Regions from separate parts of the Exiguobacterium sp. s166 genome, predicted to be linked through region 1. Evidence: riboswitches for the same ligand, from Rfam matches in the RefSeq annotation. Region 1 holds a riboswitch; each other region holds the start of a gene.
What was found. Region 1 has a riboswitch for lysine ahead of KNP93_RS13410 (amino acid permease). Riboswitches for the same ligand answer to the same signal wherever they lie in the genome.

Region 1 (3,285 bases):
CGTCAGGATGAACAGTGCGATGACGATTGTTGACAGGATGGCAGCATCGATTTGTTCGACAGGCGTCAGGGCAAAACGTGTTGCGATAATCATGGTGCCGGTGACGAGTGCACTAGGTAAGCCGCCGAACATCATGGCAATGACGATGGGGACAATTCGTAAATCAATCCGGGCGACATCGATCTGGATGCTGTTGAACATCAAGAGTACAGAAATCAATCCGGCGATGAAGCCTAACACGAGTCGGATGTTCAGATTCGTGTTCGGTGTAATCCGCGGGTGATTTCGAAAAGGTAGAAACAAAAGAGTGATCGTTGTAAACAGTAGACAAAAATTGATGATGAAATTATTCATGATGGACAACAAATCCTCCCAGCTCCTCGTAAACGCATTTCCAATAAGATAGTTCTAGTATACCCATTTTAATAACGGCAAGAAATGGAAAAATGTTTAGGGAAACATGGCAAGTCGAAAAAAAAGACAAAGTACACAGTCAAGTGAACTTTGTCAGCGAAAAAAATAAATATTTTTTTAAAACAATTTTTAGGAAGAAACAGCCTCTTCATCCATCGTTAAAAGGATCTTATCGAAGACCTGGACCATCGCATGAAGCTCTTCTTCGGTGAGTGTACCAAAACGGTCTTGGAGATATTTCCGGCGGACGATTTCAAGTTCGCGGAAAGCGGCTTCACCTTCGGCCGTCAATGCTAAAACAATCGATCTTCTGTCGTCCGTCGAACGCGTCCGCGTGACGAATCCGGCTTTATACAGACGATCAGTCAAAGCCGTTACCTGACTTGTCGCAAGCTCAAACTGTTCTGCGAGTAGAGTCGGACGTTGGGGACCATTTTCGGACAGGCTGCGCAAAATGAAAAATTCACTCCGCGTCGCGGTTCCTTCAAACAGTCGGTTGAGTTCGCGGCGTAATGTCCGGAGAATGACCCGCATTTGTTCCTCTAATCGATAGGTCAGTTGATCACGTTCTTGTGGCATTCAAGCAACATCCTTTCTCTCGGTTAACTTCTATAATTTAGTGTACTAAAAATTACGGAATTTTACCACGGATAGCGGGAATTTCAAAAAAAGAATTGACAATTTGAAGACGTTTTGTGTAACATGACGAAGTAATAACGAAATTATAACTAACTTAATTAGTTCTCACTCAACCAGTGGGATGGAGGTTGCAGTTCTTATAAGTACAGTCACGGATGTCGTCAAGCGGCAGATGAGGTGACTGAAAAGGAAGAATTGCCGAAATCAATCATCGCTTTGAAGATGATCGATTGGGATTAGATCGAACAGGTCTAATACTGTCACAGGTCAGATCTGACTTGTGGGGAGCTATCTTTCACGACGGTAGAATGGGGCGCATCCTTTTTACTATGTTGCGTTCTCATCTTCCTTCTGGAAGGTGAGGGCGCTTTTTGTTTTTTTTCGATTCAAAAAGTGTCCTCTCAAAAATTTAAAAAAGAGAGAAGCGAATAAGATGAATACTTTACAACCCCAAAGAAAACTCGATTCAACTGAAGAAGGATTAAAACGCGGTCTGCAAGCCCGTCACATGTCGATGATTGCGATTGGCGGAGCCATCGGAACCGGTTTATTCATTGCCTCCGGTGCGTCCGTTGCAGCTGCCGGTCCGGGCGGTGCCCTGTTATCGTATGCGGTCGTCGGATTGATGGTGTACTTTTTAATGACGAGCCTTGGTGAGATGGCCGCTTACATGCCGGTCGCCGGTTCCTTCTCGACCTACGGTGCGAAGTTCGTTGATCCATCGTTTGGTTTTGCACTCGGTTGGAACTACTGGTACAACTGGGCAGTCACGATTGCCGTTGAACTCGTTGCGGCCCAAATCGTCATGACATACTGGTTCCCGGATGTTCCAGGTTTTTATTTCAGTGCCATCTTCTTGTTACTGATGATTGGTTTAAATTACTTCTCCGTTAAAGGATTCGGTGAAGCCGAATACTGGTTCGCGATGATCAAGGTCGTCACAGTCATCATCTTCTTGATTGTCGGAGTCGCGATGATTTTTGGTGTCTTCACATCAGAAGCGCCGGTCGGCTTTAAAAACTTTGCATTAGGTGATGCACCATTCGTCGGAGGCATTCCAGCCGTTATCGGTATCATCTTGGTCGCCGGTTTCAGCTTCCAGGGAACCGAACTTGTCGGAATCGCGGCAGGCGAATCCGAAGATCCGGAAAAAAACGTCCCGAAAGCTGTTAAACAAGTCTTTTGGCGGATTCTTCTCTTTTATGTATTTGCGATTTTTGTCATCGGCATGTTGATTCCGTATACAAGTCCGAACCTGGTTTCAAACGATATTACCGATGTAGCAGTCAGTCCGTTCACACTTGTTTTTGAAAAAGCCGGTCTCGCGTTCTCGGCAGCATTGATGAACGCCGTCATCCTGACGTCTGTTTTATCAGCCGGGAACTCCGGGATGTACGCATCGACACGGATGCTGTACACATTGGCACGCCAAGGTGACGCGCCGAAAATGTTCGCACAAGTCTCGAAAAACGGTGTTCCCCGTAATGCCTTGCTCGCAACTGGGGCAATCGGCGCACTTTGCTTCCTGACATCGATGTTTGGCGGACAGGTCTACCTCTGGTTGTTGAATGCTTCCGGGATGACCGGTTTCATCGCATGGCTCGGTATCGCGATCAGCCATTACCGTTTCCGTAAAGGATTCCTTGCGCAAGGTCATTCACTCAGTGACTTGCCGTACGTTGCACCTGCTTTCCCGTTTGGACCGCTCTTTGCCTTCGGACTTTGTTTCCTTGTCATCGTCGGTCAAAACTATGCCGCATTCCTCGCGGATCAAATTGATTGGGTTGGAATCGCCGCGACATATGTCGGTATTCCGTTATTCCTTGCTTTCTGGTTAGGTCATAAATTTAAAAACCGGACATCGGTCGTTCCTTATTCAGAAATGGAATTCCCGAAACATCCGCGTTCGTAAGGTAAAAGTCGATTCCGTTTCAAACGGAGTCGGCTTTTTTTGATGGATGTTGAAAAAGAAATAATCTAGAAAAGCATATCAAACAGTAAAAAATCGTATAAGATAAAAGAAAAATGGAGGCGACCTCAGTGAACTATTGGTATCACTTTAAACGGGCATTCATCCCGATTGCGATTTTGCTTGTGACGTTAGCCATCTATCAGATGCTGTACCGTATGAATAACATATGGTATTCACTCGGTGGATTGATTTTAGTATTTGCGGCGATTTATTTTGTCATGCGCCGTCTAAAAGCGAATCCTGAAGAGTGACTGAGCAAG
Region 2 (3,285 bases), on a different contig from region 1:
ACTCCGGTAGCTGGAAGATTTTTCGTGTTTCGTCAATCATTTTCTGTTCTTCTTTCGTGTAACCGTCCGGTAAGAACACATCGATATGCGGCAGAATGTTATCGTGAATCGGATGCGGATAATTGACCGGTTCTTCGCCGCGGCTGCCGCGGGCTAAATCCTCGATTCCTTTTTGACCGGAACCGGACACGGCTTGATACGTCGTATAGTTAACACGTTTCAAACCAAATTGTTGAAGCGGCGCCAGGGCGACGACCGATTGAATCGTCGAACAGTTCGGGTTGGCAATCAAACGGTCATTTGGTCCGATTGCTTGCGGATTCACTTCCGGTACGACAAGCGGGATATCGGCCTGCATCCGGAAGGCGCTTGAATTGTCGACGACCAGTGTGCCTGCTGCAGCCAGTAACGGTGCATACTGCTCACTGATGGTGCCGCCTGCTGCAAACAGCGCCACATCGATGCCGTCTTCCGTAATCTGCTCCGATAATGCTTGAATCGTGACGTCCTGTCCTTTGAACTGGACGGTTTTCCCGGCAGAACGGGCTGAAGCGTACGCTGAAATCTGACGAACCGGAAAGTCGAGTTCCGCCAGGACTTGTAACATTTTTTGACCAACGGCGCCGGTTGCGCCAATGACTGCGACATGATACATATGATTTCCTCCTTACAGGTCGAATGCTTGAGCAATTGCTGCGACGGTCCGTTCGATGTCAGCTTGGGCAATCGTATATGAGATGCTGATCTCTGATGTTGTAACCTGATAAAACGTGATGTTTTCGGCCCGGAAAATCGCAAATAATTTCGAAGCGACGCCGGTTGCGTCCCGCATGCCGATTCCGACGACCGATAATTTGGCATGTTGGTTATGACGATCGACTTTGACGGTCGGGAAACGATTGATGATATCCTGCAAGGCCTCTTCCAAAAACTCTTCTTCGTCTAACGGACAAGAGAAGGAAAGGAAGATGTCACTGTCAAACGTCGTCTGACTGATCATATCAATGTTGACGTGGCGACCTGACAACAGTTCAAAGATATCCGCGACCGCTGAATTCGTCTGTGGAACGTGTTTGATTGATACCGTCAGGACGTTTTTCGTCACACTGACACTCGTTACTGCTTTCTGTTCCATCGTTTCCGTTGCCTCCATAATCCAAGTCCCTCTTTTCGATTCTAGTGTTTTTCCGACGAAGATGTGGACGCCGTATTTTTTACCGAGTTCGACACTGCGCATCTCCATGACTTTTGAGCCAAGAGCACTCATTTCCATCATCTCATCGTATGAAATGTGCGGAATCGGCTGCGCTGCAGCATGAATCCGTGGATCTGCCGTATAGACACCGTCAACATCCGTATAGATCTCACAACGTTTATCAAGGACGGCTGCTAAGGCAACGGCTGTCGTATCTGATCCGCCGCGTCCGAGTGTCGTGACATCCCCCAGTTCATTGATCCCTTGGAAACCGGCGACGATGATCACATCGTAGGTTTCAAGTTTTTTCCGGAGCAGTTCACCGTCGATTTGTTTGATTTTACTTTTCGTATGCAGCCCCATCGTACTGATGCCGGCTTGGGCTCCCGTTTGCGACAAGGCTTTTGTCCCGAGTGAATTCAGCGCGATGCTGAGTAACGAAATCGTCTGTTCTTCTCCGATTGCAAGCAGACGATCCAGTTCGCGCCGTTCCGGCCGGTCGGTAATCGCTTGTGCTTGGGCAATCAATGAATCCGTCATTTTCCCCATCGCTGATACGACGACGACTAATTTCTCCCCTTGATCCGTCCGATTCTTCAAATAATTCGCAATTGACTGAATCTGTTCGACAGTCGCAACCGAACTACCACCAAATTTAAGTACAGTTGTCACAATCCTATCTCCTTTTGTCCCGAAACAGAAAAAAACGACGGGCCGGTAGGAGCGTTCCTACGGCCCGTCGTTATCACGATCGGACAAACGATGACAGTGTCATTCGTTCTTTTACGTAAGATAGCGCTCCGAAACGTGGGTTTCGGCAGTACAACGGATCTTAACCGTTGTACCAGCAATCAGGAAAAAGCATTTTCCTGTTCACTTCGGCGGATTTCCCCTTTCACATCACTTGGCATGCTTGCCTTTGTAAGTGTTGCTACTGATGTCATCCGCGCCTCTATCTGTCGGTTGTTAGTTACAGTTATAGCAAACATTTTTTGTTAAATCCAGTGATTTGCCAAACTTTTTTTGAATTTTATCATTTTTCAAGGTACTTCTTCGCTAATGTGAGTTGTTCCCGGACGGCTGTAAAACCGGTCCCGCCGTAACTTCCCCGTCGTGCGACGGCTTGAACCGGATCGAGCAACGGATATACATCTTCCGCAATGACCGGATGGAACGTCTGATACGTCGACAGCGTCAAATCTTTTAAGAAACATCCGCTCTGCACACAATGTAGGACGGCTTTCCCGACGATTTCATGCGCTTCCCGGAACGGAATCCCTTTTGTGACCAGATAATCTGCCAGTTCCGTTGCATTCGAGAAGTCTTGCATCGTCGCCTTCTTGAGCGCTTCTGTCTTAAACGTAGCGGATTCGATCATGCCTGTAAAAATTTGAACGGATTGTAACACCGTATCAGCGGTATCAAAGACACCCTCTTTATCTTCTTGCATATCTTTATTGTAAGCGAGCGGAAGAGCCTTCATCGTCGTCAGGAAGCCCATCAGGTTACCATAGACACGTCCTGTTTTACCGCGAATCAGTTCTGCGAAATCCGGATTTTTTTTCTGTGGCATCATACTCGATCCCGTTGAAAACGCGTCGGATAATTCGATGAATGAAAACTCCTGTGAAGCCCAGATGATGATTTCTTCGCAAAAGCGTGACAAGTGCATCATCACTGTTGAGGCGATACCGAGATACTCGATGACGAAGTCCCGGTCCGAGACCGCATCCAGACTATTCGGATAGACCTGTTCAAAACCAAGCAGCTCGGCTGACTTGAAACGGTCAATCGGGAAAGTCGTTCCCGCCAGTGCCCCTGCACCGAGCGGCGACATCCGGATCCGCTTTAAGTTATCCGTCAACCGATCGGCATCCCGTTCAAACATCCAAAAGTAAGCGAGCAAGTGATGTGCCAGTGAAATCGGCTGTGCCCGCTGCAGATGGGTGTAACCCGGCATGACCGTCTCGACATGTTGCTCCGCTTGTTCCGTAATGACGGATTGCAGATTACGGATGCTGGTCAGGAGTTCGAGAACATGTTGTTCCATCCAGAGATGCAAATCAGTCGCGACCTGATCGTTTCGACTG
Region 3 (3,285 bases), on a different contig from region 1:
ATCCAATGATCGTTGTTACGAATCGGATTAAAGTCAAAAAAGGAATGGCAGCAGCACTCGCACCACGCTTTACCCGTCCGAGTGGTCTTGACTCGATGAAGGGATTTGTTCGTGTCGAAGTTTTACTGACACAAGGTCTCGAAGAACACGATGAAATGAACGTCAACATGTACTGGGAAGACATGAAGGATTTTGAAGTATGGCGGAACAGTGATGATTTTAAAGAGTCACATAAGCGTCCGGCACCGTCAGACGGCAAACAAGAAGAATTTCCAATGCTTGGAAGTGAAATCATCACGTATGAAGTGGCTTCTGTCAAAGAACGAACTTCTTTATAATTCATGTCAGAACCGCCTTGCCTCCAATTTGGTCGCAAGGTTTTTTTATTCTTAAGAGACCCCTCACTATATTGATATGGGTTTAAATTGTATGTAATACCATTATTTGTTATCATAGGTCCAATACAGAAAGAGAGAGGACTTATCATGCTGAATTCATTATCGATTTTTGAACAGGCCATCCGCGCCTTACCGATTGATCGGTCCTTGACGCGCCAGGACTTGTTCACAGACGGTTTCCTATTACAACAGGAACAGGAATTATCCGTTTACTACTCACCAATCGGAGAATATATCAATCGCTCTGCCAAAATAGTCTTCATTGGCATCACACCAGGATTTGAACAAATGCGCATTGCTTATGAAGAAGCGGCTGATGCCTTCCACCATGGTGCAACAATCGAAGAAGCATCGAAAATCGTCAAATACAGTGCCAGTTTCGCCGGTCCCATGCGGCGTAATTTGACAATAATGTTAGATGAACTCGAATTAAATCGTCTGCTGAATATTCCTTCAACAGCCACCTTATTTCATGCAAATCAGAATCTGTTGCACACGACTTCGATTCTGAGACATCCTGTTTTTTACCGGGACAAAAATTATACGGGACATCAACCAAAGATTGACCGAACACCGTTGCTGCAACATTACGCGTATGAGCACTTCGCAGCGGAATTGAATCAGTTACCCCACCCTGTCATTTTGGTCCCGTTCGGACGTGTCGTCGAGTCAACTGTCCGGACATTGCTTCATCAGGGACGAATTAAAAAACATACTGTATTATTTGGTTTCCCGCATCCTTCTGGTGCAAATGGACACCGGAAGCGACAGTTTGAAGAAAATAAAGACTATTTGATGAAGCAGTTAACTTCCTACTTCGATACTTAACAAACAGCCTTAATTTTTTAAAAGAAATAGGATAAGATTTTCCTATAAAAAGAATATGACTATTCTATCGATGAGGTAGAGGCGCGGTGTTGATGAGTATTTGGTCTGAGGATGACAACGAAGACGATCAAAGAAAGGTGATGCCGCCGAAGTATCGTCACGTGTCAGACGTGACCATGCTGGTCGAATCGGGAAAGACCCGTTCGATTGCCATACGCATGTTGTATGGAGTGCTCCAATTCGGCTAAGAAAGACGCATCCAGCAAGGGTGTCGGCTTTGTTGCCGGTGCCCTTGCTTTTTTCTGTGCAACGGGTCTCATCTTCTAAAAAAGGAGGAGGAACCACAACAATGGTCAACTATTCAGATTCTATCGTTGCGCTTGTCCCGGCAATCGTTGCCATCGTTTTAGCAATTGTCACACGAAAAGTCGTCATTTCACTTGGTGTCGGCATTTTGATTGGTGCCTTACTGCTTCACAGCTTCAATCCGGTGGATACCGTTGTTTATCTCGGAAAAAACATCTTCAGTCTGTTTTGGGCAGACGGTGCGTTAAATGAATGGAATGTCTTATTACTCGTTTTCTTACTGTTACTCGGTGTCTTGTCTACACTGATACAAACATCCGGCGGTGCCCGTGCTTTCGGCGAATGGGCGACGACACATGTCAAGACGGCACGTGGTGCAAGGCTTGCCGCTTTCGGATTAGGTATTTTGATTTTCATCGATGATTACTTTAACAGTCTGGCCGTCGGAAATGTCAGTCGTCCGTTAACGGATCGTCGCGGTGTCTCGCGCGCCAAACTGGCGTATATCATCGATTCCACCGCTGCACCGGTCTGTGTCATCAGTCCATTATCGAGCTGGGGTGCCTTCATCATCTCGATTATCGCAGGAATCTTGACGACCCATTCAATCACTGATTACTCGGCGTTCAGTGCGTTCCTGATGATTGTGCCGTTAAACTTCTACGCCATCTTCGCTTTGTTACTGACACTCTACATCGCCTATACGGGAATTGCCGTTGGACCGATGCGGACGCACGAGTTGCGGGCCTTACAAGGTGAATTGTTTGACGCCAACAAAGGGACACCAATGGGGATGGCAGAAGAAGTCAAGGAACACGATGGCGGTAAAGTCCGTGACTTGGTTGTTCCAATCGTCGTGTTAGTCATTGCGACCATCACAGCCCTTCTTTGGACAGGTGCCCAGGCACTTGCGGCTGACGATCGGCCTTTTTCGTTAATCGGCGCCTTTGAAGCAACAGACGTGACGCGCTCACTTGTTTCTGGTGTCATCATCAGTTTAGTCGTTGCGTTCCTGATGATGATCGGTCGGAAAATTCCGGCACGTGATTACCGCATCAGTATCTGGGCTGGGCTAAAATCGATGTGGCCCGCTGTCGTTATTCTGTTGTTTGCCTGGACGATCATCGCGGTCATCGGTGACATGAAGACCGGGGATTATCTCGCAAGTTTCATCAGCAAATCGATTCCCGCTTCTTATCTGCCGTTCCTTCTATTCTTGATTGCCAGTATCATGGCATTCTCGACCGGAACGAGTTGGGGGACGTTCGGAATCATGTTACCGATCGGAGCCGATTTGATCATGGCGGTTGATCCAAGTCTGTTGTTACCAACACTTGCTGCTGTTCTTGCCGGATCTGTCTTCGGGGACCATTGTTCACCGATTTCCGATACGACGATTCTCAGTTCGACCGGTGCCGGTTCGCATCATATTGATCACGTCACGACCCAGTTGCCATATGCCTTGATTGGTGCAGTGACGTCGGCTGTCGGATATCTCGTACTCGGTGTCACCGGTTCGTCCCTATTCGGCTTCATCGGTGCCCTGATCGCCTTCGTGATTTTCCTCGTCATGCTGAACGTCCTGTCACGACGCGGCGAAGTCCCGTCGCAGCTACGTTCGGAGTAAGATGCAGTAAACACACCATCCAAAAAGCCGGACCTGATGAATTCATCGGGTCCGGCTTTCTTTATACGATTTTTTTTAATTTCAGACCATTAATGCGCAGACTTCGTTCGCAAACGCGACCGGATC

Region 2: another riboswitch for lysine. It lies ahead of KNP93_RS14925 (aspartate kinase); the one in region 1 lies ahead of KNP93_RS13410 (amino acid permease).
Region 3: another riboswitch for lysine. It lies ahead of KNP93_RS10565 (Na+/H+ antiporter NhaC family protein); the one in region 1 lies ahead of KNP93_RS13410 (amino acid permease).

Annotation. Positions count from the first base shown of each region.
Region 1 covers NZ_JACSMU010000007.1:53,692-56,976, forward strand. Annotated here, with positions in the region: gene KNP93_RS13400 (GGDEF domain-containing protein) at 1-354, opposite strand, end outside; gene KNP93_RS13405 (MarR family winged helix-turn-helix transcriptional regulator) at 544-993, opposite strand; lysine riboswitch at 1,168-1,352, shown strand; gene KNP93_RS13410 (amino acid permease) at 1,487-2,965, shown strand; gene KNP93_RS13415 (hypothetical protein) at 3,094-3,276, shown strand.
Region 2 covers NZ_JACSMU010000010.1:6,142-9,426, forward strand. Annotated here, with positions in the region: gene KNP93_RS14920 (aspartate-semialdehyde dehydrogenase) at 1-655, opposite strand, end outside; gene KNP93_RS14925 (aspartate kinase) at 668-1,867, opposite strand; lysine riboswitch at 1,981-2,158, opposite strand; gene argH (argininosuccinate lyase) at 2,229-3,285, opposite strand, start outside.
Region 3 covers NZ_JACSMU010000004.1:79,895-83,179, reverse strand. Annotated here, with positions in the region: gene KNP93_RS10575 (heme oxygenase) at 6-338, shown strand; gene KNP93_RS10570 (uracil-DNA glycosylase family protein) at 486-1,226, shown strand; lysine riboswitch at 1,295-1,470, shown strand; gene KNP93_RS10565 (Na+/H+ antiporter NhaC family protein) at 1,576-3,159, shown strand; gene htpG (molecular chaperone HtpG) at 3,241-3,285, opposite strand, start outside.